3 regions of the Sphingobium sp. KKT206 genome follow, and region 3 is predicted to be linked to each of the others. Evidence: riboswitches for the same ligand, from Rfam matches in the RefSeq annotation. Region 3 holds a riboswitch; each other region holds the start of a gene.

Region 1 (10,211 bases), 1.6 Mb from region 3:
GCCCGACGTCTCGACCGCGATGCTCAAAAAGCTTCACCCCATCATCAAGGATCTGCCATCGGGCTATCATATCGATATGGCTGGTTCGATCGAGGAGGCCGCGAAAGCCAATTCGGCACTCGCGCCGATCTTCCCGATCATGATCGTTCTGATGATGATCGTCATCATTCTCCAGGTGCGCAGCCTGTCGGCCATGGCGATCGTGCTGCTGACCGCGCCTCTGGGGCTGATCGGAGTCGTTCCTACGTTGCTGATCAGCGGCCAACCGTTCGGCTTCAACGCTATTTTGGGCCTGATCGCCCTCGCCGGCATCCTAATGCGCAATACGCTCATCCTGATCGGCCAAATCCATGACCATGAGAAGGAAGGGATGCATCCCTACCACGCCGTGGTCGAGGCGACTGTGCAACGGTCCAGACCGGTAATTCTTACCGCTCTGGCGGCGGTGCTCGCATTTGTGCCTCTCATCAGTTCAGTCTTTTGGGGATCGATGGCGGTGACCCTGATCGGTGGGACGCTCGGCGGCACGATCCTGACCTTGGTGTTCCTGCCCGCGCTGTATGCCCTGTGGTTCAAGATCAAGCCGCAATCCCGTGAGGAGCATCCCAGTCCGCTGCCTGGCGCAAACCCGGTGGCGGCCTAGGAGGGAGGCCATCTGCCGTCGCGCCTTATGCGACGTTAAGCCTTCGATTGTCTCATCCTCAGCTGCTGCCCGTCGGCTTTCCTTCATCGGCTGCGTAACACTGGCCGGTTGCGAAAGGGCCCTTATGACTGCGCCGACCCGAACGAAACGTTGACGGTTTTGATGGCCCCCGGCGCGCTCCTTGCACTTCGTCGCTTTGCCAAGGCGTCGCAGCGCTGTCCGCTAAGCAGTTCAAACGAAAATGCCGTAACGGCGCGCCGGAGCAACATGATGCCGCGCGGGGAGTTTTTTTTCGTCTGGCGCGGTCCTTCCTGTCAAAGTCAGTCAGGGGGCGCCAACGCGCATGTAGATCGCGCTTCAGTACGCTGCTGTTCGGCGATCCAGACATGTCCACCCGACCAGACTGCGTCATAGACGGCCCGACCGACAGCTGCGCCTATGTCGGTATGCAGGCCAGCAAACTGTTCCATGTCTGGATGGATAGGAGTTGCGACGACGATGCAGTCGGTCCCAGTTCCCGTCACGGCCAATCCAGATGGCTTCCAGGGAAGGTCGATCATTGCAACCGTACGCGCCTGGGCAACAATTGAAATGGTCTCCACGAGCGCCGCTTGTGACAGAGGGCGATCGACATGCACGAGGAGGTTGATCGTCCCGACATCCTGATGAGCAACGGGTGCAGAACCGACGCGCACCGCATTACCAAGACCGACGGTCGCCAGGCAGCTGGCCGTAGCCCGCCCGAAGGACGCCTGAGACATGTGATGCTTGGTGATATCTCGAGATGTCATGAGGTGGACCGCATCCGTCAATCCCGCCGACTGCATGCTTTTTCTAAGCAGCAAGGCTGGATCGACATCCATGCTCAGATCGGCATCCCGGACATAGAGCCATGCGACACTGCTGACTTCTGCGAAGCCTGGCCGCGTCAGCGACCAACTCAAAACAGCTTGTGGTTGAGGGAACGAGGCAACAAGGAAAGGGCTGGCACAGTGAACGGAAAATGGATTCATCAAGACCTGCCTCGCACGATATCACTGCGCTTGCAACACTAACCATGCGCCTCTGTGCGTAGGTATGTACACGCGGCTCAAGGCTAACAACTGCTACAAGTAAAAATACTCTCCCAAAACTAAGCATCCGTTAATCTGGTTTTGCTGCACCAGAATATCTCTGCCCGATCATATCCATGAGCTCTGGAAAATTGGTAAGAAATATTGGTGCTTTATTCGAGTATACGACAAAGAATGCTCGACGGTTTTTCGATTTTTGCAAACATACCGTTGATGCAGCCTTCGCAATCGTGGAGACGTCTGCGTGTGGCAATCATGTCTGCTCCATCCACCTGCAAAAGGATGGCGCAATAGCGTCCGGGAGATCTTTGGGCTGCCGCCTCACCCAATCCCCCGTCACTCCCGCTCACGCCACGCGTCGGCATGAGCTCCCGGATCATGCCCCAATATCCGCGCGACACATGCGCGTTCGCCGCACAGGTTGGGTTGGCCATCAGATGGAGGTGCAGGCGGCGCAGATTATGCCAGGGGACGGACCGGAAGAGGTGATGTTCCAGATGATAGCTGATGTTGAGCGGCCCGATGAGGAGCCTGTCGAGCAAGGTCGGGATGACGGTGCGGGTGCCGTTGAGTTCGTGATTATCGGGGAGGCCGTTATGCTCGGCCATGGCGCGGATGCGGTTGAAGACATTGACCCAGAAAAATTGCGGGATGAGGATCAGGCCCAGTATCTGCCAGCGAAAGGGCGACCACAATATCGCGCCATAGACCAGCACGGCCCATGCGACATAGCGTAGGCGCAGCGACAGGCGGTAATCGAAACCGAAGCGTTTGGGATTGTGGAAATTGGCGATGGGTGCCCAGATGCGTCCAGCGCGCGCCACCCGATAATAGTTGAGACCGGTGATGCTGCGGACCAGCAGCCAGAACATTGCGCGCGGAGATTTGGGAAAATGCTGGTCCGGGTCGCGCCGCTGGATACGTTGGTCACAATCATGGATGGTGTTGGTGTGGCGGGCGCGCTTTTGCCCGAGCGGGACCCGCCAGTAATGAAGGTCAGCACAGCATTTTCCTTGCAATGCGGTTTTGCTCGCCATATTGCGACGCCGCAACAGGTTCCCAGAGATGGGATTAATAGGGAACGCGGAAGCAGGTATCTACCCCTGTAATCCGTGGCTGTCCCCGCAACTGTGACCGGAGAGCGGTCGCCCCTTCATGCCACTGGGTGCATTTGCACTTGGGAAGGCGGGGCGAGCGTGTTGACCCGGGAGCCAGGAGACCTGCCTGTTGTAGTCGGTCCTTTGCGCGGACGGGGTGTTCAGCGTGATCGAGGTCAATCCTCGCGTGACGACATCGATTGGGGTGGCGCGCGCGGGTGACAAGCCAGCGAACGCTCTGTCGTGCCATTGGTGCGAGCAACCCCTTGTTGTTTGACAGGGGATACACATGCAAAATCTGTTCTTAAAAGTGACCGTTTCCACCGCAGCTCTCGGGCTTTGCGGCACCTTCATTGCGCACGCGCAGGATGATGTCCGCACCATGTCGCCGCACGAACCGGTCATCGTCGTCACCGCCAACCGCAGCGCCCAGCCCGTCGAAAGGGTCGGCCAATCCATCACGGTGATCGATTCGGCCGAAATCGAGCGGCGGCAGACCCAAACCGTCGCCGATATCCTGCGAACCGTGCCGGGTGTCAGCATCACGCGCAACGGCGGCGTCGGGACATCCACATCGGTGTTCATTCGCGGTGCAGAGAGCGATCAGACCGTGGCGCTGGTCGATGGCATCAAGCTCAACGACCCTTCGTCGCCGGGGGGCGGCTTCAACTTCGGCAATCTGCTGATCGGCAACATCGAGCGAATTGAGGTTTTGCGCGGACCATCGTCGGTGCTTTGGGGCAGCCAAGCGATCGGCGGGGTTATCAACATGATCACTCGCCAGCCGACGGACGCCCTGACAGTCAACGTACGCGGCGAATATGGCTATCGCGATACTGGACAGCTGGTTGGCAACATTGCCGGAAAAGCCGGTCCGTTTTCGGCCAGCGTGGGCGCAGGATACTTCCGCACCGATGGCATCTCCTCATTCAGCGAAGCGCGCGGCGGCATCGAAAAGGATGGCTATGAAAATTACGGTGCCAACGGTAGTTTCAATCTGGCGCTGAGCGACTGGTTGTCGCTCGATGCGCGCGGCTGGTATTCGGAAGGCCGGGTGAATATCGATGGCTTCCCTCCACCAACCTTTGCCTTTGGTGATGTGAACGAGGAATCGCGCACCCGCGAAATCGTCGGCTATACCGGAGTTAACGCCACGCTGTTCGACGGTCGCTTCCGTAACCGGCTGGGCTATGCGTACACCGACACCCGTCGCCGCAACTTCAGCCTTGTCGGCCTGCCTGCCGAGACCTTTGTCGGCAATGGCCGCAACGAACGTATCGAATATCAGGGCATGTTCGATATCGCAGAAGGCTGGCAGCTGACGGGTGGACTGGAACGCGAGACATCGCGCTTTTCCAGCAGCAGTTTTGGTGCGCGTCCTTCCATCGGACGGGCCCGGATCGACAGCGTTTACGGGCAGATCGTGGCGACACCGGTGACGGGCCTGACCCTGACCGGCGGCGTTCGGCATGATGACCACAACCGCTTTGGCGGAGCCACCACCTTTGGGGCGAGCGGCGTTTACACGGTGAGCCAGACCGGCACGACAGTGCGCGCCAGCTATGCCGAGGGGTTCAAGGCACCGTCGCTGTTCCAGCTGCAAAGCGACTTCGGCAATCAGCTGCTCCAGCCGGAAAGCTCGAAGGGCTGGGACGCCGGGGTCACCCAGAATCTCGTCAACGGGCGGTTGCAGGCCAGTGCCACCTTCTTCCGGCGCGACTCAGACGATCTCATCATCTTCATATCCTGCCCGCTGCCACGCACAGGCATCTGCGCTGGACGGCCTTCGGGCACGTATGACAACGTCTCGAAGGCGCGGGCTAAAGGCGTTGAAATCGGCCTGACGATGCAGCCGGTCGATGCGCTGCGGCTGCAGGCGAACTATACCTATACAGATGCCACCAACCGGTCGCCTGGCAATGTCAACTTCGGGCGGCAACTGGTACGGCGGCCGCAGCACAGCGTCACCGCGCTGATCGACTATCGCTGGGGTTTCGGGTTGGAGACCGGCGTCACGCTCACGCATGTCGGGTCGAACTTCGACAATGCCAACAACAGCCGCAAGGTTGAAGGCTATGTGCTGGCGGACCTGCGCGCCTCGTTCCCGCTGACCGACCGGATCGACATCTATGCCCGGGTCGAAAACCTCTTCGACGAACGTTACGAGACGGTGTTCCGTTATGGCTCGCCGGACCGGGCGGGCTATGCCGGTGTGCGGATGCGCTACTGATGAAGGCCGCAGCGCGCGCCTTGATCAATGATTTCGCCCGACACGGCGGACGTATCGATATTGCGCGCGCTGCGTTTCCGCAGGTTGCCCGGTGGACCGATCTGTCCACCGGCATTGCGCCCTGGCCCTATCCGGTTGGACATGTTGCGGGCGCCGCAGAGCGCCTGCCCGATCCGCTTGACTTATCTGCGTTGGAAACTGCCGCTGCCGCATTCTTCGGTGTCGATGCGACGCGCTTGGTGGCGGTGCCGGGTAGCGATCTGGCGCTGCGGTTGCTGGGCGCGATGCTGGGCGGACATCTGGGCAACAGGTCAGCCGCTGTGGTGCGCCCCGGCTATTCCGGTCATCTGACAATGTGGGGCGAAAGCGCTGCCACCGAGTGCACCGCCGATGCGCTGCTGGCAATGGCGAAGACGCACGATGCGCTAGTGCTCGCCCGGCCCAACAATCCCGATGGACTGGTTGCCGATTCCACGCAGATGCACTCAGCGGCGGCGCTGTTGGCGGAGCGTGGCGGATATCTGATCGTCGATGAGGCGTTTGCTGATGCCGACCCGCACGACAGCCTGGCCAGCTGCGATTGGCCGGGACTGATCGTGCTGCGATCTTTCGGCAAGTTCTTCGGGCTGGCCGGATTGCGATTGGGCTTTGTTATCGCACCGCCGCAAATTGGCGAACGGCTGCGCACACTGATCGGCTACTGGCCGATATCCGGCCCGGCTCTGGCGACGGGCCTTGCCGCCTGCAGCGATACGGCTTGGCATAGGGAACAACGGGCGCGACTGCACGAAGCATCGCAGCGTCTCGCGCAGATGCTTTGCGACCATGGCATCGAGATCGTCGGCCGCACCGCCTTCTTCATTCTGATTTCAGCGGAGCGCCGCGACGCGCTGTTCGTGCATCTGGCGCTGGCTGGCATTCTGACTCGCCCGTTTGATTATGCGCCGGGCTGGCTGCGGATCGGATTGCCGCGCGAAGACAGCGACTGGACCAGGCTGGATGATGCGCTGGCCACATGGAATGCCGCTTGGAAGACCACAGGGAGCACGCAATGACCGAGACGCCAGAAGACTTTGCCCGCCACAACGCCCGCATGAAGCGGGTACAGGTCGCACGCGAGCGGATGCAGGCACGCCGCACGCTCGAGCGCGGATTGCTGATCGTCCACACCGGCAGCGGCAAGGGCAAATCGTCTTCCGCCTTCGGCATGGCCATCCGCTCGCTGGGCTGGGGAATGAAGGTCGGTATCGTCCAGTATGTCAAAGGTGCGTGGGAGACGGGCGAGAAGAACTTCTTTCATGCCAATCCCGATTTGCTGACATTTGAGGTGATGGGTGAAGGCTTTACCTGGGACACGCAAGACCGAGCCCGTGACATCGAAGCAGCGCGTGCTGCGTGGGAGCGGTCGAAGGCGCTCATTCTTGACCCTGCCTATGATTTCATCATCCTGGATGAACTCAACATCGCCCTGCGGCAGGATATTCTGCCGATCGACGAGATCGTTGCCTTTCTGAAGGACCGCCCGCTGACCAAGCACATCTGCATCACCGGACGGAACGCCAAGCCAGAGCTGATCGAGATAGCCGATCTGGTTACCGAGTTCGAAGAAGTGAAGCATCCATTCAAGGCCGGGTTCAAGGCGCAGAAGGGCGTCGAGTATTGATCCGCGCTGCCGCCTTTGCCCTTGGCCTTTTGGTCGCGGGCTGCTCATCGCAGGCCGCTGACCGATTGGTGGAGCGCCCGTCGTCCGAGCCATCGGCCCTGCCCCGCGTTGCATCGATCAACCCGTGCGTCGATGCGGTGCTGATGCAGATTGCCCAACCGCAGCAGATTGCAGCGATCAGCCATTATTCGCAGGACGAGCGCGCGACCTCGATCCCCCTCGATCAGGCGCGGCGCTTTGCAGCGACATCTGGAACAGCCGAGGAGGTCGTCGCGCTGGCGCCTGACCTCGTGATCGCCGGTGCCCATGTCGCCCCTTCGACGATATCCGCATTGCACCGCATGCGTATTCCGCTGGTCCAGATCAGTGTGCCCGAGAGCGTTGCCGAAAGCATCGCACAGGTTCGCACGATTGCAGCCGCCATCAACCAGCCCGCACGCGGCGAGGCGCTCGTGTCCCGGATCGACAACGCAGTGCGCGCGGCAACGCCCGCAAGCGACGCGGCCCGCAGCACAGCCCCCGGCGCGCTGATCTGGCAAGGGAGCGGACTGGTGCCCGGCGAAGGCACGCTCGCCAGCGAGTTGCTCCGCGTGACTGGCTATCGCAACATGAGCGCGAATTATGGCCTGAAACGCTGGGATGTGCTGCCGCTTGAGCATCTCGTTGCGCGTCCGCCGCGCGTACTTCTGTCGGTTGGCGCACAGGACCGCAGCGACCGGATGCTCGGCCATCCGGTGCTGGCGGGGCTGACCCGGAAGATCGCGGTGCGCCGTTACCCTGAGCGGCTGCTGCATTGCGGCGGGCCTACGATCATCGATGCGGTCGCACATCTGGCCAGCATAAGGGGGACACTGTGAACCGCGCGCTGAACCTCAATCTTGCGTTGCTTGCGGGCATCGCTGCCGCCTTTGTGCTGTCACTGCTGGCAGGCAAGGTGTGGATCCCGCTGGATGCCTGGTCTGTGGGCGATCCGCGCTGGCCGATCATTGCCGAGCTTCGTCTGCCGCGCACGGTGCTGGCGGCGATGGTCGGTGCGGCGCTTGGCCTTTCGGGTGCGGCGATGCAGGGCTATCTGCGCAATCCGTTGGCCGATCCCGGATTGTTCGGCGTGTCGTCGGGCGCGGCGCTGGGCGCGGTGATCTCGTTGTATTTCGGTTATGCTGCCGCACCCTGGCTGCTGCCTGCTTTTGCGTTGACCGGAGCGGCGGTGACCATGACCATCCTGGCACTGCTGGTGGGCCGGTCGGGCAGCGTCATCCTGTTCACGCTCGCAGGCGTCATCCTTTCCAGTGTGGCGGGATCGATGACCGCGCTGGCGATCAGCCTCGCACCCACGCCGTTTGCGACATCGCAAATCGTTACCTGGCTGATGGGCGCGCTTACCGACCGCAGCTGGGACGATGTGACGCTGGCGCTGCCGCTGCTGGCGCTGGGGTGCGTGCTGCTGGCCTTCACGGGACGCACGCTTGACGCACTGACGCTGGGCGAATCCGCTGCCCGGTCGATGGGCGTCGACCCGCTGCGGTTGCAGTTGCTGATCGTCATCGGCGTGGCCCTGTGTGTCGGCGCATCTGTGGCGACGGCAGGCATCATCGGCTTTATCGGCCTGATCGTGCCGCATCTCGTCCGGCCCTTTGTAGGCAACCGGCCCTCGGCGGTGCTGCTGCCGTCCGCACTGGCGGGCGCCTTGCTGTTGCTGGTGGCAGACTGTTTGGTACGCGCTATGCCGACGGTCAGCGAATTGCGGTTGGGGATTGCGATGTCGATGCTGGGCGGGCCGTTCTTCCTGTTCCTTCTGCTGCGCATGCGCCGAGGGCTGGCATGAGCGTGCTGAAAGCCGAAGGTATTTCGCTCAGGCTGAGCGGGCGCACCGTGCTCGATGCAGTCAGCGCTACGTTTACGCCCGGACAGGTGACGGCGGTGCTGGGGCCGAATGGTGCGGGCAAATCCACTTTGCTTTCGTGCCTTGCCGGTCTGCACACGCCCGATGAGGGCCATGTAATGGTCGGTGGTCGTCCGCGCGCCACGCTGGGTCTGCGCGATCTGGCCAGGCAGATCGGCCTGCTGCCGCAGGGAGCCGATGTCCATTGGGATGTGGATGTCGCAACACTTGTGGCGCTGGGACGCTATCCGCACCGAACTCGATGGGGCGAGACCCAGGCGGATCGCATCGCTGTGGCAAGCGCCATGGCCGCGACCGATGTCGCACAGTTTGCTGCCCGTCCGATGACCGCCCTGTCGGGGGGCGAGCGCGCCCGCGTATTGCTGGCGCGCGTGCTGGCGGGCGAACCGCAATGGCTGCTGGCCGATGAACCGCTGGCCAATCTCGATCCTGCGCACCAGCTCGATACACTTGAGTGCCTGCGCGATGTCGCTCGCAGCGGCGCGGGGGTGATCGTCGTGCTGCACGACCTCAACCACGCGATCCGGGTGGCAGACGAGGTGCTGCTGATGTGCGATGGCCGCATCGTCGCGCAGGGTGCGCTCGAAGACGTGCTGACTCCGCAGAGTATCGCAACGACCTATGGAGTATCCTCGCATATCGGCACGACCCCGGACGGCCTGCGGTTCATCGTGACCACTCCGATGGCACGTTAGGATATGCTCGCGCGGCCCGATCAATTGCTGCTGGCCCTGATCGGGGAGGCTGCGATCGGTTACCCCGCTGTTATGTTGGCGGTGATCGGCCATCCGGTGATGTGGATCGGTGCCGCTATCGCTAAGCTGGAACAGCGATGGAACGCGGGTAGCGTGCTGCGCCGCCGGGCGATGGGGTTGACGCTGCTGATGGTGGTCGCAGGCGGTGTCGGCACGGCCGCTTGGCTGATCGAATATTGGGCGTCAGGCAGTATCGCGCTGGTGCTTATTATCGCGGTCGCAACCACGGGCATGGCGCAGCGCAGCCTCGACGATCATGTCCGTGCCGTCTCCCGGCCCCTGATGCAGGGAGACGTGGGGGCGGCGCGCATCGCGGTCGCCCGGATCGTGGGCCGCGATACCCGCGGGCTGGATGAAAGCGACATCGCGGTTGCCGCCACTGAGAGTCTGGCGGAAAGCTTTTGCGATGGCGTGGTCGCGCCCGCATTCTGGTTTCTTGTCGCCGGGCTACCGGGCCTGATGATCTGCAAGGCCGTGAACACCGCTGATTCGATGATCGGGCACCGCGATACGCATTATCTCCATTTCGGCTGGGCAGCTGCGCGCACCGATGACGTCGTGAACTTCATTCCAGCGCGGATATCCGGGCTGCTCATTTGCCTTGCAGGATGGGGCGGTTGGCGCATCATGCTGCGCGATGCCCCGTTTCATGCTTCACCCAATGGCGGCTGGCCGGAGGCGGCGATGGCGGGCGTTTTACGGCGCAAACTGGGTGGGCCAGTGTGCTATGACGGCGAACCGGCTCCCCGCGCCTGGCTGGGCGATGGTTCTGCGCCTCATGCTGCCGATCTGCAGCGCGCGTTGTGGGTCTATCGCCGGGCGTGCCTTTTGATGTGGGCCAGTTTAG
Region 2 (10,211 bases), 430 kb from region 3:
GCCAAGCATCAGCATGGGCGCGGCGAGCAGGCCAGGCACCCACCAGCAGGCGAGCAGCCAAACGGCAGCCCAGAGCGCCAGATCGACCGGGCGGATCGCGCCGCGAAAGGCGGTGCCGAGGCCTTCGTGCAGCGGCGGGAGCAGGCGGGTCCACCACAGCGGCGCGATTCGCGCGGCAAAGGGGATGAGGACAAGCGCGGGGAGCAGGGTGCGATCGACCAGCGTGTGGAGCAGGATCAGCTTGGCGATGAGCTGGAGCGCGATCGCGACGACGCCGAAGCTGCCGACATGGGGGTCGGACAGGACGGCGCGCAGGCGGTCCCTGTCCTTATGCGCGGCGCCAGCCGCATCGGCCATGTCGCCCAGGCCATCGAGATGCAGCGCGCCGGTCAGCCCGACCCAGGCGATGAGGCCGAGCAATGCGCCGACCCAGGGGTCGATCCGCGCCCCCGCCCCGCAGGCGGCGGCGATCAGCGCGCCGAGGATCAGGCCGACGACGGGGAAGCAACGCATCGACCGGGCGAAATCCTGCGCCGTGGCGGTGACGCGCGGCATCGGCAGGCGGGTCAGGAATTGCAGCGCGATGACCAGCCCCTTCATGGGTAGAGACCGATGATCTGTGCGGCAGGCTGCGGGCCGGGCCACAGGCGCAACGACAGCAAAGACGCATAAGGCAGGTCGAACGCCCAGCTTTGCGCAGGCGTCAGGCCGCAATGATGGGCGATCGCCGCGCGCATCGCGCCGCCATGGGTGAGGATGAGGGTGGAGTCGGCGGTCAGCGCGGCGGTGGCGGCGGCGACACGATCGACCAGCATCGACCAGCGCTCACCGCCCGGTGGCGGGCTGGCGTCGGGATCGGCATGGAAGCGGGCGAAAGCCTGCGCCGGGACGGCGGACGGGGCAAGGCCATCCCAGGCGCCGAAATCCAACTCGCGCCAGCGCGGGTCGAGCAGGACGGGCAGGCCATGGTCGCGGCCGATCGCGTCGGCGGCGGCGCTGGCGCGGGTCAGGTCGGAGCTGATGATGGCGGTCACGGCGAGGCCATTGGCGCGGGCGCGGCAGGCGTCGATCCCGGCCTGGGTCGGGGTGCCATCGGTGCGGCCCATCAGCAGGCCTGGCGTCTCTGGCGCGCCATGGCGCAATAAATGGAGCAGCCGGGGCGTCATGCCGCGCCCGACACGCCGGCCTGGGCGAAGGTCGCCATCTGGGCATGGGCGGCGAGCGCGGACCGCACGATATTGGCCGCCACAGCCGCGCCGCTGCCTTCGCCGAGCCGCATGCCAAGGCGCAGCAACGGATCAAGGCCAAGCTGGCGGAGCAGCCGGTCATGGCCAGGTTCGGCCGAACAATGGCCCGCGAGGCAATGGTCGGTGATGGTGGGATGGGCGGCGGCGAGGGGGGCGATGGCCGCGCCGCTGATGAACCCATCCAGCATCACCGGGATGCGCAATTGCCGGGCGCGCAGCGCTGCGCCCGCCATCGCTGCAATCTCCCGCCCGCCGACGCGCCGCAGCGTTTCGAACGGGGTCAGCGGCGCGTCGGCATGGAAGGCGAGCGCCCGGTCGATGACCGCGATCTTGCGGGCGATGCCGTCGGCATCGACGCCGGTGCCTGGCCCGACCCAATCGGCCGCGCTGCCCCCCAGGCTGCGCGCGGCAAGCGCGGCGGCGGCGGTCGAATTGCCGATGCCCATTTCGCCGAGCAGAACGAGGTCGAGGCCCGGCTCCACCGCCGCCGCGCCGATCGCCAGCGCCGCGAGGCAGTCCGCGTCGCTCATGGCCGCGCCTTGCGTGAAATCGTCCGTCGGGCGGTCAAGGTCGATCGGCACGACGCGCAGGTCGAGGCCCGCAGCACCGGCCAGCGCGTTGATCGCCGCGCCGCCAGCATTGAAATTGGCGACCATCTGCGCGGTGACGGCGGCGGGAAAGGCGCTGACGCCATGGACGGTGACGCCATGATTGCCCGCGAAAATCAGCACCCGGCCCTGGTCGAGCGCCGGGATCGCGCGCCCCTGCCACCCGGCAAAGAACAGCGCGATTTGCTCCAGCCGGGCGAGTGATCCGGCGGGCTTGGTCAATTGCGCCTGCCGCGCGGCGGCGGCGGCGATGGCGTCGGTGTCGGGACCGGGCAGCGCGCGCAGCGCCGCGTCGAAGTCGGCGGGGCTGGACCAGAAGGGGGCGGGCGGCATCTTATTCTCCATGATCAGGCGCGGCGGTCCAGCGGTCGAGCGGGGCGACCAGCGGCGGCGTGGCGGCAAGGTCGATGCGGCTGGTGATGCCATAGACGGCGCGCAACCGGTCCTGCGTTAGCACCGTGTCCGGCGGGCCATCGGCGACCAGCCTGCCGCGATCGAGCAGCAGCAGCCGGTCGCAATAGCGCGCCGCCATGGACAGGTCGTGCAGCACGGCGATGACCAGCCCACCCGCCCGCGCTTCGCGCGCGAGCAATTGCATGACGTCGATCTGATGACCGGGGTCGAGCGCGGCGAGGGGTTCGTCCACCGCAAGGCCGGGCGCGCCGACCGCCAGCGCGCGGGCGAGCATGACGCGGGCGCGCTCGCCGCCCGACAATTCGGTGGCGATCCGGTCGGCGAGATGGGCGACGTCGGTGCGGGCCATCGCCGCCCTTATGGCGTCATGGTCCGCCGCGCCGATGCGCGACATGGGGCCAAGATGGGGCAGGCGGCCAAGCGCGACCAGCCGCTCGACGCTGAGCGGCCAGTGCAGCGTCTGCCCCTGCGGCAGATAGGCGATGGCGCGGGCACGGTCGCGCGGCGGCAGGGCGGCGATGGCGCGCCCGTCGATCGTCACGCTGCCGCGCGTCGTGGCGATCAGGCCAAGCATGGCCCGCACCAGCGTCGATTTGCCCGCGCCATTGGGGCCGATAATGCCGATCAGCGCGCCGGGGGCGAGCGTCGCATCGATGTCATGCAGCACGGCGCGGCGGCCAAGCCGGGCGCACAGCCCTTCGACCCGGATCGTCACCATGTCCGCCGCTCCCGCAACAGATGGAGCAGGAAGATGGGGACGCCGAGGAAGGCGGTGACGACGCCGAGCTTCAACTCGCTGGTGGTGGGGATCAGCCGAACGAGGATGTCGGCCGCGACCAGCAGGATCGCGCCGCCCAGCAGCGACGGGAGCAGGATGGCGGACGGGCTGCGATCGGTCAGCGGGCGGACGAGATGGGGCACGATGAGGCCGATGAAGCCGATCGAACCGGACACCGACACCGCCCCGCCCACGCCGATCGCGACGCCCAGCAGCAGGCGGGTGCGGGTACGGCGCAGATCGACGCCGAGCGACCGCGCGCCATCCTCGCCCAGCGTCAGCGCGTCGAGCGCGCGCCGGTCGATCAGCAGCAGCGCGCCGCCGACGATCACGCAGGGCAGGACGATCCAGACATGATCAATCGACCGGTTTTCGATCGACCCCATCAGCCAGGTCATGATCTCCATCGCGGCGAAGGGATTGGGCGAGAGGTTGAGCGCAAGGCTGATCCCCGCCCCGGCGAGCGTCGATACGGCGATGCCCGCCAGGATCAGCGTCAACGCGATTTCCGCGCGTCCGGCCAGGGTGAAGAGCAGCAGCAGCGCGATCAGCCCGGTGGCGATCGAGAGCAAAGGCAGCATCGCGGGATGCCAGCCCGCCACGCCGAAATAAATGGCGGCGACCGCGCCCAATGCGGCGGCATTGGACGCGCCCAGCACCGAGGGTTCGGCGAGCGGATTGCGCAAATAGCCCTGCAACACCGCCCCCGCCAGCCCCAGCATCGCCCCGACCAACAGGCCGATGAGCGTGCGCGGCAGGCGCAGGTCGAGCAATATGGTGGTCGCGACCGGATCGCCATGACCCATGACGACGGCCAACAGCCGGTCGAGCGAAAGCGTGACCGGGCCAAGCCGCAGCGAGGCGACCGCGACGATCACCACCCCGGCGATCAGCAGCGGCATCAACGCACGATGGCGCGGCGCAGGCGGTTCATGGGTCAGGCGCATGGGGTCCGATCGGGCTTGCTTGTGTCACGGCACCGGGGCGTTATGGAAGCGCGATGATGATCTTGCGCTCGCTCGCCCTCGCCACCTGCCTGTTGTGCGTCGCCTTGCCCGTTGTGGCGGCGGAACGGGTTGGTGGTGTTCCCAAGCGTATCGTGTCGCTGAACCTCTGTTCCGATCAACTGGTGTTGGCGCTGGCCGACCGGGGGCAGATTGCCGGGTTGACCAGCAATGTGCGTGATCCCGATATGTCGGCGGCGGCAGAGGCGGCGCGCGGCCTGCCGATGCTGCGCGGCACGTCGGAGGAAGTGCTGGCGGCGCGGCCTGATCTGGTGATCGGCCTGCCCGCGCGCGGGCATCCGGCGCTCGCCCCTTTCAAGACCCTGCCCTTCCGCACGCTCGACCTGCAATCGGCGGAAAATTACGCCAGCATCTTGGCCTCGATCCGGCAGGTGGCGCAGGCGGTGGGGCATCCGGCGCGCGGCGAGGCGCTGATCGCGCGGATGGAGGCGGATCTGGCGCGGCTGCCCCGTCCCGCGCGCGCGCCGGTCGCGGCCTATTATCAGCGGCGCGGCTATCTGACCGGATCGGGCACGTTGATCGATGATCTGCTGGTGCGCACGGGCGTTACCAATCTCGCGACTCGCTTGGGCAAGCCCGCTCTGTCGCAGATGAGCCTGGAGGAAATGGTGGCGTCGCGGCCCGATTATCTGATCATCGAAAGCGCGACGCAGAAAGTGACCGATCAGGGCACGGAAATGCTGCACCATCCCGCGCTGCGCAGCATCCCGCGCATCGCCATTCCGCAGGCGTGGACGGTGTGCGGCGGCCCCGCCTATGTGCAGGCGGCGCAGGCGATCGCCCGCGCGGTCAAGCCGCGCTGACCCTTCCCCGCCAACGACCCGGTCTTGGCCAAGCGCAGCCTGCCTAACGGGGTCTGATGGCGGGGACGGGATCATATCAGAAGCTCAGGCGCACGCCGCCATAGGCCGACAGGCCGAGCGTCTGGGTGCCGTAGCTGACCTGATACCATTTATCGAACAGGTTGATGACGCGGCCATACAGCTCGACCCGGTCGGTGATGCCATAGGAGGCGAGCAGGTCGACCACCGTATAGGCCTTAGTCGCGCCGCCAAAGCCCGACGAGTCGCCATCATGATAGCGCACCCGCGCGGTCATCGACGCGCGTTCGGCCGGGGTCAGGATGACCGATGTGGTGCCGGTATAGCGCGGGCGGCCGCTGTTTACATAGGTGCCGTCCATGTCGCGATCGATTTCATGGTCGGTATAGCCATAGGTCTGGCTGACACCGAGCCAGGGCAGCGGCTGGGCGGTGACGCCAACCTCTATCCCCTCCGCGCGGGTGCGGCCGAACTGGCCATAGCCGCCAAAGGGCGGACGGCTGCCGTCGAAATTAATCTCGTTCGTCTTGCGGGTGAAGAAATAGCTGACCTGCGCGGTCAGCCCTTCGGCCAGCGCCAGGTCGAAGCCGACATCGCCGCCCCGGCTGGTTTCGACTTCAAGGTCTGGATTGCCATAGGTGGGGTCGAACAATTGATAGAGGCCCGGTGCCTTGGCCCCGGTGCCATAGCTGGCGCGCAGCTTGAGCGCGCCCAGCGCATAAGCCAGCGTGCCGCGATAGGTATCGAACGTGCCGAAGCGGCTGTTGTCGTCGACCCGCGCCGCGCCGGTGAGGGTAAGCCCCGCGACCGGCCGCAGCGCGATTTCGGCATAGGCCGACCGCGTGTTGACGCGGGCGGGGAAAGCGCCGGAAAAGCTGGTGATCTGGGTCGTCTTCTCCCGCTCATAATTGCCGCCCGCGGCCAGGCTGACGGGGCCGGTGCCGCCATAGGCGAGGGCCAGCGTCAGCTCGTCCTTGGTGCCACGGAACAGGTCGCCCTCGGCCCGGTTCCAGATGCCGAAATAGCGGCGGCGCGCGGCATAGCGGCTGGCGGTCAGGTCGGCGGTGAACTGGCCGTCCAGGCTTTTGTAGCTGGCCTGGCCCGCGGCGGCATAGTCGCGCGTTTTGGCGGTATCGTCGCTGTCGGACGTCGTATTGTCGAGATCGCTGAAGGCATCGAACCAATAGCCGATCGCTTGCAGCGAGAGGGTTTCGGTCGCCTGATAGCCGACCCGGCCGCTAAAGCCGTAACGGCGATATTCGTCCTTTTCGGTTGCCGACCCTGCGGGGCTGGCGGTGCGGGGATCGGCGAGCGAGGGGCCGTCATGGCGATAGCCGGTCGCGCTCAGGCGGAAATCGAGCGCGCCGCTCTTGCCCAGCAAGGATGCGCCGCCGCTGCGCATGCCATAGGAACCGGCTTCGGCCTCGGCATTGACCTGCAGTCCCTCGTCGGTCGCGCGCTGGGTGATGATATTGATGACGCCGCCGACCGCATCGGAGCCATAAAGCGAGCTTTGGTTGCCGCGCAGGATTTCGACCCGGTCGATGTCGCGGCTGGTCAGGTGATCGGCCTGGAACTGGGTGCTGATCGCGCTGGGATCGCCCAACTCGATACCGTCGATCAGCCAGAGAATCTCATTATTGTTCGATCCCCGGATGCGCACGCTGGTCAATTGGCCTGGCCGGTCGGCCGTCGTCTGCACGCCGGGCGCGTCCTGCAATATGTCCTTCAGGAAGAGGATCTGGTTGCGCTGAATATCGGCGCGGGTGATGATCGACACCGCGCTGCCGATCTCGCGCGCTTCGCTGGTCACGCGCGAGGCGGTGACGATGATCGGGGTGCTGTTGCCGCTCAGGTCCGAAATCTGTTCGGGGGCCTGGGCGAAAACGGGGCTGGCAGCAACGAGCGCCAGCAGGGATATGCCGTATTTAACCATATATAGTCTCCTCCGCGCCGAGCGATATCGGGCGGTGGAGCATGTCGATGATAGGCGCATGGCCTCGCGCATCGACGGCCGACGCAGGGCGACGAACCGGCGCATATATAGCCCAGCGTCCCACGACGGTTGCGGCCCCGGCCGCCTTCCTGTCGTCGCTCAGACGGAGAGTTACCGTGCCGCGGCCATCCCCTGGACCAAGGCAAGAGCGACCAGAACGCCGGCAGGTCTCCTGGCTCACGGGTCATGGCGTCATGTACGACCTTCCCAGACGTTTGACGGTCCAGTGGCTGCTTCCTTCGAAGAGGAAGCCGTGTACATCACGCTCACCGCTTACAGTTGCAGGGACAGCTGCGGCTTTGGATGGTGTGAGCCATCCGCACCGCCTTCCCTTTTAAGCCTCGATCAAGAGGCACCGGCGCGATCTTGCCCGTTGCGCTCAAGCGAGCGCTACGGACGGCAGCCCGATAGCGGGCGGCAGGCCATCACGCAAGGCGGCAATTGCCGCCCCGGCTTCATGCTGTCAGTCGAACAGGCTGGATACCGAGCTTTCGTCGGCAATGCGCTTGATCGCTTCGCCCAGCAGCGGGGCGATGGGCAGGTGGCGGACCTTCTTGGCGGTGTTGACCGCCTCGGTCCCCTGGATCGTGTCGGTAATGACCAGTTCCAGCAGGTCGGACGCATCCACGCGCGCAACCGCGCCGCCCGACAGCACGCCATGGCTGACATAGGCGACGACATCCTCGGCCCCGGCGGCCTTGAGCGCGGAGGCCGCGTTGCACAGCGTTCCCGCCGAATCGACGATATCGTCGATCAGGACGCAGAAACGCCCCGCGACGTCGCCGATGATGTTCATCACTTCCGATTCGCCCGCGCGCTCACGCCGCTTGTCGACGATGGCGAGCGGGGCGTTGTCGAGCCGCTTGGCGAGCGCGCGGGCGCGCACCACGCCGCCGACGTCGGGCGACACGACCATCAGGTTGCGATCACCAAAGCGCGCCTGGATATCCGCCGACATCACTGGCGCACCGAACAGATTGTCGGTCGGAATATCGAAGAAGCCCTGGATCTGACCCGCATGCAGATCGACCGACAGGACGCGGTCGGCGCCCGCCTTGGTGATCAAATTGGCGACCAGCTTGGCGCTGATCGGGGTGCGGGGGCCGGGCTTCCGGTCCTGCCGGGCATAGCCGAAATAGGGGACGACGGCGGTGATTCGCTTGGCCGATGCGCGCTTGAGCGCATCGATCATGATCAGCAATTCCATCAGATTGTCGTTGGTGGGATAACTGGTCGATTGCAGCACGAACACATCTTCGCCCCGGACATTTTCGTGGATTTCCACGAACACTTCCTCATCGGCGAAGCGGCGGACGCTGGCGTCGGTCAGGGGAATTTCGATATAGTCGGCGATGGCGGCCGCGAGCGGCTTGTTCGAATTGCCGGTCATGAGCTTCATGGCCAAAACCCCCTGAAATGAAAAGGCGTGACGAATTGATGACGCTGGGTGAAACGCCGCCCCTGTAGCGGCGCGGGGTCGCGGTGGAAAGGCGCTTTTGCGCCAGCCGGAAAAATGCATTAGGGGCCGCGTCCATGACCGACAAACTCGTGATCGCCCTTGCCCAGATGACCCAGTCGGTGGGCGACCTTGCCGCCAATGCCGACGCGATGCTGGAATGGCGGGCTCGGGCGATGGATGCGGACCTGATCGTCTATCCCGAATTGCAGCTGATCGGCTATCCGCCCGAAGATCTGGTGCTGAAACCCGCGCTGGTCGAGCGCGCCAATCAGGAACTCGATCGGCTGGCGCAGGCGACCGGCGATGGCGGCCCGGCGATGCTGGTCGGCACCGTGGTCGCGGCGCAGGGCGTGTTGTTCAACGTCGTCGCGCTGCTGGAAGACGGCGCGGTCACCGCCATCCGCCAGAAGCGCGAGCTGCCCAATTACGGCACGTTCGATGAAAAGCGCCTGTTCGCGCCCGGCCCGCTGCCCGCGCCCATCGACTTCAAGGGCGTCAAGATCGGCGTGCCGATCTGCGAGGATATCTGGTTCCCCTTCGTCACCGCGCATCTGAAGGCGCAGGGCGCGGACATATTGATCAGCCCCAATGGCAGCCCGTTCGAGGTCGACAAGGATGACCGCCGCACCAATGGCGTCGCGGGGACGCGGGTGCGCGAGACCAATCTGCCGCTCGCCTATCTCAACCGCGTCGGCGGGCAGGATGAGCTGGTGTTCGACGGCGCCTCCTTCGTGATGAACGCCGACCTGTCGATCGCGCACCAACTGCCCGACTGGGACGAGGCGCTGGTGCTGACGACGTGGGAGAAGCAGGCCGGACAATGGGTCTGCCTGCCCGGCGATCGCCATGTCCTGGATGACCGGCCCGCCGACATTTACAATGCGATGGTGCTGGGCCTGCGCGACTATGTGAACCGCAACCGCTTCCCCGGCGTCGTGCTGGGCCTGTCGGGCGGGATCGACAGCGCGCTGTCCGCCGCCGTCGCGGTCGATGCGCTGGGGCCGGACCGGGTATGGTGCGTGATGATGCCCTCGCGCTTCACCAGCCAGGACAGCCTCGACGATGCGGTCGCCTGCGCGTGGCTGCTGGGCGTGCGTTACGACAGCATCCCCATCGAACCGGCGGTCGGCGCGTTTGACACGATGCTGGGCGATGTATTCGCCGAGCGGCAGCGCGACCTGACCGAAGAGAATATCCAGTCGCGCATCCGGGGCGTGACGCTGATGGCGCTCAGCAACAAGTTCGGCCACATGCTGCTGACCACCGGCAACAAGAGCGAGATGTCGGTCGGCTATGCGACCATCTATGGCGATATGGCGGGCGGCTATTCGGTGTTGAAGGACGCCTATAAGACGACCGTGTTCGACCTGTGCCATTGGCGCAACGCGAACGTCCCGACGCTGGGCGAAGGCTTTGGCCCCACCGGCCCGGTGATGCCGGAGCGGGTGATCAGCAAGCCGCCCAGCGCCGAATTGCGCGCCGACCAGCGCGACGATGACAGCCTGCCGCCCTATGAAGTGCTGGACCCCATCCTCTACGGCCTGGTCGAGGAGGAATTGTCGGTCGAGCAATTGGTCGCGCGCGGCTTCGAGCGCGAGACCGTCGCCCGGATCGAACGGCTGCTCTATGTCGCCGAATATAAGCGCCGCCAGTCGCCCCCCGGCGTGAAGCTCGGCACCCGCAACTTCGGCCGCGACCGGCGCTATCCGATCACTAATGCGTTTAGAACATGACACCCCAAACTCCGTTCGGGCTGAGCTTGTCGAAGCCTCGTCCTTCTTCTGAAGAAGAACAGCCCTTCGACAGGCTCAGGGCGAACGGGATCAGGACCAGATATCCATGACCGTCATCACCCGTTTCGCG
Region 3 (10,211 bases):
GGGCTGTCCGCTCAAAAAAATTGGGAAATCGCTGACAGTCTGGCTGTGAGCCTTGGCACCGAAAACAGATACGATGCCATCGGGAATGTTGGTGTCGATCGAACGGCTGTCCGCACATTTCTTGAATCTCTCGGGCACTATCAGGTCGGGGAATTGTCTTCCGCGCTCTACGGCGAAGTCGCTTGGAAACTCTTGGCTGGACTGCGTGTGACAGGTGGTCTTCGCGGGGACTATTATCACTATTCCGTGCGTGCACGAGATGTGGTTGCGGCGTCGCTGGGAGAAGGCAGTGGCTCGGCGTCGATTCTCTCACCTAAGGTCTCGATCGCCTATCAGGTTACACCGCAACTTGAACTCTACGCCAACTGGGTCCGTGGATTCCATTCCAACGACGTTCGGGGTGCGGTAAACAGGGGCACGCCTGTTCCGGTTCTCGTTCGCGGCATCGGCAAGGAACTGGGGGGACGCCTTCAATTCTCCGGGGTCACGTTAACCGCGACTTACTGGTGGCTGCATGTCGGCAGCGAGCTTCGTTTCATTGGCGATTCCAATGCTGTTGAACGTCGGGTGCCAGTGGGTGTCATGGCTATGAAATCGTCGCCTTCTGGCGGCCGTTCCCGTGGCTTGCGCTTGATGGAAACTATACTGCCAGCCATGCCCGCTTCGACAATGGCGATCACATCCCTAATGCATTTGAGAACGCGGCTTCAGCCGGTGCCGCCATCATTCTTGATCCCTGGGAAGCCAGCATTCGGGTGCGCCACCTCGGACCTTCTCCGCTTGTCGAGGACAACAGTGTCCGGGATCGGGGCAGCACCGTCATGAATGCCCGCGCCGCGTGGACGGGCAAGAAGGTCGAGATATTTGGAGAAGTGCTGAACATCTTCGACAGCCGGGACAAGGACATCGCCTATTATTACGAGTCCTACATCCCCGCCTTTGATGCAGGTGCTCCGGTGGAAGGCCGGTTGAGTCGTGTCGTCGAGCCTCGAACCGTGAGGATTGGCGCAAAGGTCAATTTCTAGCGAAATCCCTTGATGGGCGGCGCTGCAGCACGTCTGCTGCGCCATCCTCCGTTTGTACATTCCTTAATCGCCGAGCCAATCATGCCCCTCACGAAGACACTGCCATCCCTGTCTCTGCGCCTACGAATTGGTGCCTTGTTTGCCGGATTGATCGCCGCCAACATTGGCGTCTGGGTCTGGGCATTCAGCCTGTTTCATGCGCAGCCGTTAATGCTCGGCACCGCTGTGCTTGCCTGGGGGCTTGGCCTGCGCCATGCGGTCGATGCCGATCATATTGCGGCCATCGACAATGTGACGCGCAAACTGATGCAGGATGGTCAGCGCCCGGTTTCGGCCGGCTTCTGGTTTGCGATCGGGCATTCCGGGATCATTGCCATAGCATCGATCATCATTGCGGTGACGGCCAGCGCGCTGTCGCAGTTCGGCGCCTTCAAGGAAATCGGCGGCGTGATTGCAACCGTGATTTCCGCGCTTTTCCTGTTCACGATCGCCGGCATGAACCTGGTCATCCTGCGCTCTGTCTGGCGGACCTTTGCGCATGTTCGTGCAGGCGGCAGCTATGTCGAGGACGATCTTGATCTGTTATTGGGTGGGCGCGGTCTGCTTTCCAGACTGTTCAGGCCGATGTTCCGCCTTGTGAACAAAAGCTGGCATATGGCCCCGCTGGGGTTTCTGTTCGGGCTTGGGTTCGATACCGCAACCGAAGTTGCCATTCTGGGCATGTCGGCCAGCCAGGCCGCCGATGGCCTGTCGATCGGGACAATCCTGGTCCTGCCCGCCCTGTTCGCGGTCGGTATGGCCCTCATCGATACGGCGGACGGCGTGGTGATGCTGGGCGCTTATGAATGGGCCTTCGTGAAGCCGATCCGCAAGCTCTACTACAACATCACAATCACCCTGATCTCGGCCATCGTGGCGATTGTCATTGGTGGAATCGAAACGCTGGCCCTGATTGGCGACAAACTGGCCCTTACGGGTGCCCCATGGCGGATCGCCATTGAATTGGGCGAAAATTTCAATGGTCTGGGCTTCGCCATCATCGGACTTTTCGTGTTCTGTTGGCTGGCGAGTTACGCGATCTATCGCTGGAAGCGGTTCGATGAGATCGAGGTTTCTGTCGTTACCTGATCGTCCATCGTTGCATGAAGCAACATCATCAATTGGCTTGGCTCCGATCTTCGTCTAGGGCGCATGGCGAAGGACGGGTTGATTCCGCCCTTCGATGATCGCGCCGGTGCCCTCGCAAGGGGCTTAATCGGGAATGCGGTGCGGGGGCTTGCTCCCAAATCCGTGGCTGTCCCTGCAACTGTAAGCGGATAGCGCGATGCACATGCTCCTGAACTCAGGGGCGGCCACTGGACAGCGCGCAAGCGCCAAGTCTGGGAAGGCGTGCATCAAGCTGTGACCCGCGAGCCAGGAGACCTGCCGGCGCACCGGTCGCTCTTGCCTGATCCAGGGGATGGTCACGGCACGGTAACTCTCCGTCTGAGCGACGAAGCTGTGTGGCTGGGGCTGCACGGTCGCGTGGTAACGGGTGCTTTGTCGCGCTCGCCCGTCGTCGCGCGCCGACCGGACTTGTCCGGCAAGCCCCGCCGTTTGTCGCTCTGGCGCGCGGAGGAATTGCTTGTGGCCGACCTGTCAAAGGTGCCTGTCACCATCATCACGGGCTTTCTGGGCGCGGGGAAAACCACGCTTATCAGCCACCTGATCCGCAATGCGGGCGGCCGCAGGCTGGCGGTGGTGGTCAACGAATTCGGTACGCTGGGTGTGGATGGCGACATTCTTGCATCCTGCGCCATTCCAGACTGCCCGGCGGAAAACATCGTCGAACTGGCCAATGGCTGCATCTGCTGCACCGTGGCGGACGATTTCATTCCTACGGTCGAGAAGCTCCTCGCGCTTGATCCCCGCCCGGATCACATCCTGATCGAGACATCGGGTCTGGCGTTGCCAAAGCCGCTGCTCAAGGCGTTTGACTGGCCAGCGATCCGCAGCCGGATCACCGTGGACGGCGTGCTGGCGCTGGCCGATGCCGAGGCGGTTGCGGCAGGCCGGTTTGCGCCCGATGTGGCCGCGCTTGACGCCCAGCGCGCCGCCGATCCGAGCATCGATCACGAAACGCCGCTGTCCGAAGTGTTCGAGGACCAGCTTGCCTGCGCCGATATGATCCTGCTGACCAAGGTTGATCTGGCCGGACCCGAAGGCGTTGCCGCCGCACGCGCGATCATCGCGGCAGAGCTTGGCCGCCCGGTGCCGGTGATCGAACTGACCGAAGGCGTGGTCGATCCGCGCGTGATTCTGGGGCTTGATGCCGCCGCCGAGGACGACATCGCCGCGCGCCCATCGCACCATGATGGGGATGATGATCACGAACACGATGATTTTGACAGCGCCGTTATCGAATGGGGCGAAATTGCCGATCCGGCGGCCCTTGTCGCGCGGATCGAAACGCTGGCGCGCGATCACCATATCCTGCGCGTGAAGGGCTATGCCGCCGTTGCGGGCAAGCCGATGCGGCTGCTGGTGCAGGCGGTAGGCGCGCGGGTGCGCCACCAGTACGACCGTCCGTGGCGGCCTGACGAGCCGCGCCGCACCACGCTGGTCGCCATTGCCGAGCACGATCATGTCGATCCAGACGCCATTCGCGCGGTGCTGCTGGCGTAAGGCGCAGGCGATGCACGTCATTTTCCGCGAAACGCACGGGATGGAGGAAACCGCCGTCCCGCAGGATCTGGGGCAAGAGCCTGCGGATCTTGTGGTCCTGTCCTTTTCGGACAGCGATCTGGGGGCGTTCGCGGCGGCATGGCATCAGGCCCGTGCAGACGATGCGACATTTCCTTCGCTGCGGCTCGCCAATCTGGCAGCGCTTATGCACCCGCTATCGGTCGACACCTATGTCGAGCGGACGCTGTCAGGTGCGAAGGCGATCCTGATCCGGCTGATTGGCGGTACGCCCTATTGGAGTTACGGGCTGGAACGAGTGGAGGCTCTGGCCCGGTCGCGAGGCATCGCGCTGGCCGTGCTGCCCGGCGACGGCTGGGAGGACGGGCGGCTGGATGCAGTTTCGACCGTCCCCGTGCCTGCTTTGAGAAGCCTTGCGCAATTGTGCGATGCCGGCGGTGCAGGGGCGGCGCAGGCGGCGCTTGTTGCGCTTTCACGGCTGGCAGGGCTGATCGATACCCCTCCCCAAAATTGCGAGCCGCTGCCTATGGCGGGAGGTTGGCATCCCGACCGGGGCGTCGTCGATCCTGAATCCTTTGCGCGCAATCCCGGACGACCGCTGGTCCTGATCATCTTCTATCGTTCTTACCTGACCGCCCACGATCTGGACCCGTTTGCCGCCCTGCATGCCGCGTTCGACCGGCACGGCTTTGACGCACTGTCGATCTTCGTCCCCTCGCTGAAAGCCCCGCAGGTGCGCGATCAGGTGGACCGCTGGGTGCGCGGCCTTGGCCCGGCGGCGATCATCAACGCCACCGCCTTTTCCGCGCGTGGCGAAGACGGCGATACCCCGCTCGATGGCGCGGGCGTTCCCGTGTTCCAACTGGCGCTGGCCACGTCGGGCCGCACCGGCTGGGCAGCGGCTTCGCGCGGGCTGTCCCCCGCAGACCTCGCCATGCACGTGGTCTTGCCCGAAATTGACGGCCGGGTCTTTGCCGGGGTCGCCAGCTTCAAGGAAGCGGGTGCGCGCGATCCCGCACTAGGTTTTGCCCGCACCGTCCACCGCGCCGATCCCGACCGGATCGAGGCGATCACTGCGCGCGTGGCAGGCTGGATCGCCCTTTCGCAAAGGCCGGTTGCCGATCGGCGGGTTGCGCTGATCCTGTCGACTTATCCCGGCAAGGCATACCAGATGGCCCACGCCGTGGGGCTGGATGCGCTCGCCTCAGCCGAGGCGACCCTGGCCGATCTGGCCGAGGCGGGATATGCCACGGATGGCCAGACCGATCTGGGCGCGCGCCTTGAAAGCGAACATCAGCATTGGCCGCTGGCCGCGTATCGCAAGGCGCAGGCGGCATTGCCCGAGACCTTGCGCGCTGATCTTCATGCCGCGTGGGGCGAACCGGAAGCCGATGTGGCAGTCGCTGACGGCGCGTTCCGTTTTGCCGCGCTGTCCATCGGCAGCGCGCTGGTCGCCTTGCAGCCCGAACGCGGCGAGCGCGTCCATCGAGACGGGGACTATCACGATCTGTCCCGCTGCCCGCGCCATGGCTATGTTGCGTTCTATCTGTGGCTGCGCGAACGGGGCAGCGACGCGCTGGTCCACATCGGCGCGCATGGCACGCTGGAATGGCTGCCGGGCAAATCGGTCGCGCTGTCTGGCGCTTGCTGGCCCGAGGCGCTGATCGGCGCGATGCCGGTGATCTATCCGTTCATCGTCAACGACCCCGGAGAAGCTGCGCAGGCCAAACGCCGGATCGGTGCGGTTACTATCGGACACGTTCCGCCGCCACTGGTGCAAACTAAAAGCGGCGCGGGGCTGGCCCGGATCGAGGCGCTGCTGGATGAATTCTCCAACGCTTACGGGCTGGACCCGGCCCGCCGCGACCGCCTGCAAGCGAGCATCCGCGACGAAGCGCGCGTGCTGGGGCTGGAGGCGGAACTGGGCCTTGATGGCGCGGCCACGCTGGTTGAGGCGATCACCCGGATCGATCGCTTCGTTTGCGATGTAAAGGACAGCCAGTTCGGTGACGGGCTGCATGTGTTCGGGCGGGGCGATCAGGGCGCAGCCGAGCGGGCCGGATTGCTGACGGCGCTGGACGGACGGCGCGTTCCGCCCGGTCCCTCCGGCTCCCCGTTTCGCGGGCGCAGCGATGTGCTGCCGACCGGGCGAAACCTTTATGCAATAGACCCGCGGGCGGTGCCTTCACGCGCGGCCCACGCGCAAGGCGTGACACTGGCAGAGGAACTTATCCGGCGGCATTTGCAGGATCATGGCGATTATCCGCGCGGGCTGGTGGTCGATCTGTGGGGATCGGCCACGATGCGCACGGCGGGCGAGGAATTCGCCATGGCGCTGCACCTGCTCGGCGCAAAACCGCTGTGGGACATGACATCCGAACGGGTGGCGGGCGTTGAGATTCTGCCGCTGGCGCTGCTGGACCGGCCGCGCATCGACGTGACACTGCGGGTTTCAGGCCTGTTCCGCGATGCCTTCCCGGCGCTGCCCATGTTGTTCGGACAGGCGGTGCGAGCGCTGTGTTTGCGGGACGAACCGGCGGACTGGAACCCCTTTGCGGGGCAGGCGCCGGCCCCGCGAGTCTATGGACCGGCGCCGGGGAGTTATGGCCTTGGCCTTGGCGATGCGGCCGAGGTCTATACCGATGCGGCGCGACGCTCGGCCGGAGAGGCATGGCTGGCGGCATCGGATCATGCGTTTGACGCAACCTCCGATGTGATCGGGGGCACGCCCGATCCTGAGGGCCTGCGTCGGCGCGTCGAAGCGGCAGACGCCTTTGTTCATCTTCAGGACTTGCCGGAAACCGATCTGCTGCTGGCCGCGGACTCTGCCGCGCATGAGGCGGGCTTTGCCGCTGCCAAGGCGCTGACAGGCGGGACGGCAGCGCTCTATCACCTCGATAGTCGCGACCCGCTGAAGCCGGCCGCGCGCACCCTGACCGAAGAGATCGCCCGCGTGGTCCGTGCCCGTGCCGCCCATCCCGACTGGGTTGCAGGCATGATGCGGCATGGTTTTCGCGGGGGCGCGGAACTGGCCGCGACGCTGGATCATATGGGCGCCTTTGCGCACCTTTCAGGTAGCGTGCCGCCGCATCTGTTCGATCTCTATCACGATGCGACGCTGGGCCAAGCCGATGTTCGCGCGTTTCTTGTGCGCGAGAATCCCGGCGCGCTGGCGGCGATGGAAGCCCGCTTTGCAGCGCTCCATGCCGCCGGGCTGTGGCAGACCCGGCGCAATTCCATCCTCGCCAGCCTGCCCAGCCATGAGGACCGGACATGACCGGGCCTATGGTGAGGGGTTGGTGCCCCGATGCGTGGCACCCGATGATCGCGGGCGACGGGTTGCTGATGCGGGTAAAGCCGCGGCTTGGCCGCCTGACCCGCGCGCAAGTGCTGGGCCTGTGCGATGCCGCCATCGCGCATGGCAATGCCCTGATCGACATCACCGCCCGCGCCAATCTCCAGCTTCGTGGGGTGCGCGATACCGGCTGGCAGGCGCTGCTCGACCGGTTGCTGACGCTCGATCTGGTGGACGGTGACCCCGTCATCGAACAGCGACGCAACATTCTGGTCGCGCCGGATTGGCGGGTCGGTGATGACAGCCATCGCATTGCGGGCGCGTTGCTGACCCGGCTGGATGAGTTGCCCGATCTTCCGGGCAAGATGGGCTTCGTTATCGATGCTGGTCGGGCCTGCGCCCTGCACGGCGAGGTGGGCGATTTCCGCATCGAGCGCGACGAAAAAGGCGGCCTGATCCTGCGCGCCGATGGCCATCCGGGCGGTGTTGCAGTTGTCGCAGGTCAGGAAGTGGACGCCCTGATCGCGCTGGCACACTGGTTTTCTGCCAGCGGTGGCGCGGAAGCGGGGCGCATGGCCCGGCACACGGTTGCCCTGCCCGAATGGGCCTGTGGCGACATTCTGCCCGCGCCGTCGGCTGCTCGCATCGCGCCCGGCATCCATGATCTGGGCTGGGCTTATGGCCTGCCGTTCGGCCGGATAGAGGCGCCGATACTGGCTGGTGTGATGGAGGGATCGTCTGCCGGGGGGGTGCGGATTAGCCCGTGGCGGGTGCTCGTAGTAGAAGGCGCGCCTGCCATGCAGGTGGATGGCCTGATCACCGACCCTGCCGATCCGCTGCTGCATGTGGATGCCTGTCCGGGCGCGCCGTGCTGCACGCAGGCGTCGGTTGAAACCCGCGATCTTGCCCGCCGCCTTGCCCCGCATATCGCGGGACGGCTGCATGTTTCGGGCTGTGCCAAGGGCTGTGCCCGCCCGCGCGCCGCCGATGTCACGCTGACGGGCCGCGATGGCCTGTTCGATCTTTCCCTGAACGCGCGCGCCGGAGGGCCTGCGGTTCACTCCGCGCTTGGCCCGGCCGACCTTCTTGCCCAATTTGGAACCGCTTGATGCCCCATATCTATGAAACCGATGGCGCGGCCATTTATCGCCAGTCCTTCGCCACGATCCGCGCCGAAGCCGATCTGGCGCCCTTTTCTGCCGATGAGGAGCCGGTGGCGGTCCGCATGATTCATGCCGCCGGGATGGTCGAACTGGCGGCGCATATCCGCTTTTCGTCCGGCTTCGCACAAACGGCCAGTGCCGCGCTGGCCGATGGCGCGCCGGTGCTGTGCGATGCGCGGATGGTGTCCGAAGGGATCACTCGCGCCCGCCTGTCGGCCAACAATCCGATCATCTGCACGCTCAGTGCGCCGCCAGTACCGGACATGGCGCGGGCGATGGGCAACACCCGTTCCGCCGCCGCGCTGGAACTGTGGCGACCGCATCTGGCGGGCGCGGTGGTGGCCATCGGCAATGCGCCAACCGCGCTGTTCCATCTCCTGAATATGCTGGAAGATCCCGATTGCCCGCGCCCTGCGGCCATCATCGGCTGTCCGGTGGGCTTTGTCGGCGCGGCCGAATCCAAGGCCGCGCTGTGGGCCGCGCCGCCGGTGCCGTGCTGCATTGTCGATGGGCGGCTTGGCGGCAGCGCGATCACGGTCGCCGCGATTAACGCGCTGGCAAGCCGCGCCGAATGAGCGCGTCGTCATCAATCGGAACCATCCACGGCGTCGGGCTTGGTCCCGGCGCGGCCGATCTGCTGAGCGTGCGCGCCGACCGGTTGGTGCGTGGCGCTCGCCATGTTGCCTATTTCCGCAAGGCCGGACGGCCGGGGCAGGCGCGGCGGATTGTCGAAGGGATGCTGCGCGCCGACGTGATTGAAATCCCGATGGAATATCCTGTAACGACCGAGATCCCGTTGTCCGATCCCCGCTACAACGACTGTCTTTCCGCCTTCTATGCCGAATGCACCGCACGTTTGCTGGCGCTGGCGCAGGCGGGCGAGGACGTGGTTGTGCTGTGTGAGGGCGATCCGTTTTTCTACGGCTCGTTCATGCACCTTCATGGCCGTTTGGCGGGCATCGTCCCGGTGACGGTGGTGCCGGGTATCACCGGCATGGCCGGGGCATGGAACGCGACTGACATTCCCATCACCTGGGGCGATGACGTGCTGACCATCGCGATGGCGACCCTGCCCGAGGAGGAACTGGCCCGGCGCATCCGCGATACCGATGCGCTGGTGGTGATGAAGATCGGGCGCAACCTGCCCAAATTGCGCCGCGCGGTGGCAGCGGCGGGGCGCGAGGACGCGGCATGGCTGGTCGAACATGCCGCCATGCCCGGCCAGCGCGTCACGCGGTTGATCGAGGCGACCAGCGTCACGCCCTATTTCTCGATCCTGCTGATTCATGGACAGGGGCGTCGTCCATGAGCGGTTCGCTATCCATCGCCGGTCTGGGACCGGGCGACGAGGCACTGATCACGCCCGAAGTCACCGCCGCGCTGGCAGGGGCAAGCGATGTTATCGGCTATATCCCCTATGTCGCCCGCATCGCCCCGCGTGAGGGGCTGACGTTGCATCCATCCGACAACCGGGTGGAGCTGGATCGCGCGGCCCATGCGCTGGAACTGGCGGCGCAGGGCCGGCGCGTGGTGGTGGTGTCTTCTGGCGATCCCGGCGTGTTCGCGATGGCCGCCGCCGTGTTCGAGGCGCTGGAGGCTGGCCCGGCCCACTGGCGCGATCTCGACATCCGGGTGCTGCCCGGCATCACTGCCATGCTGGCCGCCAGCGCGCGAGCGGGGGCGCCGCTGGGGCACGATTTTTGCGCGATCAACCTGTCGGACAACCTCAAGCCGTGGTCCGTGATCGAAAAGCGGCTGCGGCTGGCTGCAGAGGCAGACTTTGCGATGGCGTTCTACAACCCGCGGTCGAAAGCCCGGCCGGAAGGTTTCGAACGTGTGCTGGAATTGCTGCGCGCGGTGTGTGGCAATGATCGCCCGATCCTGTTCGCCCGCGCCCTATCGACGCCCGACGAACAATTGCAAATCGTACCGCTGGGTCAGGCCCGCGCGGACATGGCCGATATGCGCACGATGGTGATCGTCGGATCGAGCCTGACGCGGATCATCGAACGTGCGGCTGGTCCCATTCTCTACACCCCCCGCTCG

What was found. Region 3 has a riboswitch for cobalamin ahead of cobW (cobalamin biosynthesis protein CobW). Riboswitches for the same ligand answer to the same signal wherever they lie in the genome.
Region 1: another riboswitch for cobalamin. It lies ahead of ACZ2HM_RS03340 (TonB-dependent receptor plug domain-containing protein); the one in region 3 lies ahead of cobW (cobalamin biosynthesis protein CobW).
Region 2: another riboswitch for cobalamin. It lies ahead of ACZ2HM_RS15500 (TonB-dependent receptor plug domain-containing protein); the one in region 3 lies ahead of cobW (cobalamin biosynthesis protein CobW).

What each region holds. Positions count from the first base shown of each region.
Region 1 is NZ_CM145764.1:691,579-701,789, reverse strand. Features, by position in the region: gene ACZ2HM_RS03355 (efflux RND transporter permease subunit) at 1-643, shown strand, start outside; gene ACZ2HM_RS03350 (adenosylcobinamide amidohydrolase) at 964-1,656, opposite strand; gene ACZ2HM_RS03345 (fatty acid desaturase) at 1,869-2,753, opposite strand; cobalamin riboswitch at 2,753-2,958, shown strand; gene ACZ2HM_RS03340 (TonB-dependent receptor plug domain-containing protein) at 3,103-5,043, shown strand; gene ACZ2HM_RS03335 (threonine-phosphate decarboxylase) at 5,043-6,098, shown strand; gene cobO (cob(I)yrinic acid a,c-diamide adenosyltransferase) at 6,095-6,706, shown strand; gene ACZ2HM_RS03325 (ABC transporter substrate-binding protein) at 6,703-7,563, shown strand; gene ACZ2HM_RS03320 (FecCD family ABC transporter permease) at 7,560-8,531, shown strand; gene ACZ2HM_RS03315 (ABC transporter ATP-binding protein) at 8,528-9,304, shown strand; gene cbiB (adenosylcobinamide-phosphate synthase CbiB) at 9,308-10,211, shown strand, end outside.
Region 2 is NZ_CM145764.1:3,193,018-3,203,228, forward strand. Features, by position in the region: gene cobS (adenosylcobinamide-GDP ribazoletransferase) at 1-600, opposite strand, end outside; gene ACZ2HM_RS15475 (histidine phosphatase family protein) at 597-1,166, opposite strand; gene cobT (nicotinate-nucleotide--dimethylbenzimidazole phosphoribosyltransferase) at 1,163-2,188, opposite strand; gene ACZ2HM_RS15485 (ABC transporter ATP-binding protein) at 2,190-2,987, opposite strand; gene ACZ2HM_RS15490 (FecCD family ABC transporter permease) at 2,981-3,994, opposite strand; gene ACZ2HM_RS15495 (ABC transporter substrate-binding protein) at 4,048-4,875, shown strand; gene ACZ2HM_RS15500 (TonB-dependent receptor plug domain-containing protein) at 4,952-6,829, opposite strand; cobalamin riboswitch at 7,035-7,264, opposite strand; gene ACZ2HM_RS15505 (ribose-phosphate pyrophosphokinase) at 7,353-8,288, opposite strand; gene ACZ2HM_RS15510 (NAD+ synthase) at 8,423-10,081, shown strand; gene gltX (glutamate--tRNA ligase) at 10,188-10,211, shown strand, end outside.
Region 3 is NZ_CM145764.1:2,767,714-2,777,924, reverse strand. Features, by position in the region: partial or broken gene ACZ2HM_RS13465 (TonB-dependent receptor) at 1-1,025, shown strand, start outside; gene ACZ2HM_RS13460 (HoxN/HupN/NixA family nickel/cobalt transporter) at 1,107-2,153, shown strand; cobalamin riboswitch at 2,241-2,469, shown strand; gene cobW (cobalamin biosynthesis protein CobW) at 2,652-3,689, shown strand; gene cobN (cobaltochelatase subunit CobN) at 3,700-6,984, shown strand; gene ACZ2HM_RS13445 (cobalamin biosynthesis protein CobG) at 6,981-8,111, shown strand; gene ACZ2HM_RS13440 (precorrin-8X methylmutase) at 8,111-8,740, shown strand; gene cobI (precorrin-2 C(20)-methyltransferase) at 8,737-9,474, shown strand; gene cobJ (precorrin-3B C(17)-methyltransferase) at 9,471-10,211, shown strand, end outside; gene ACZ2HM_RS13425 (cobalt-precorrin-6A reductase) at 10,196-10,211, opposite strand, start outside.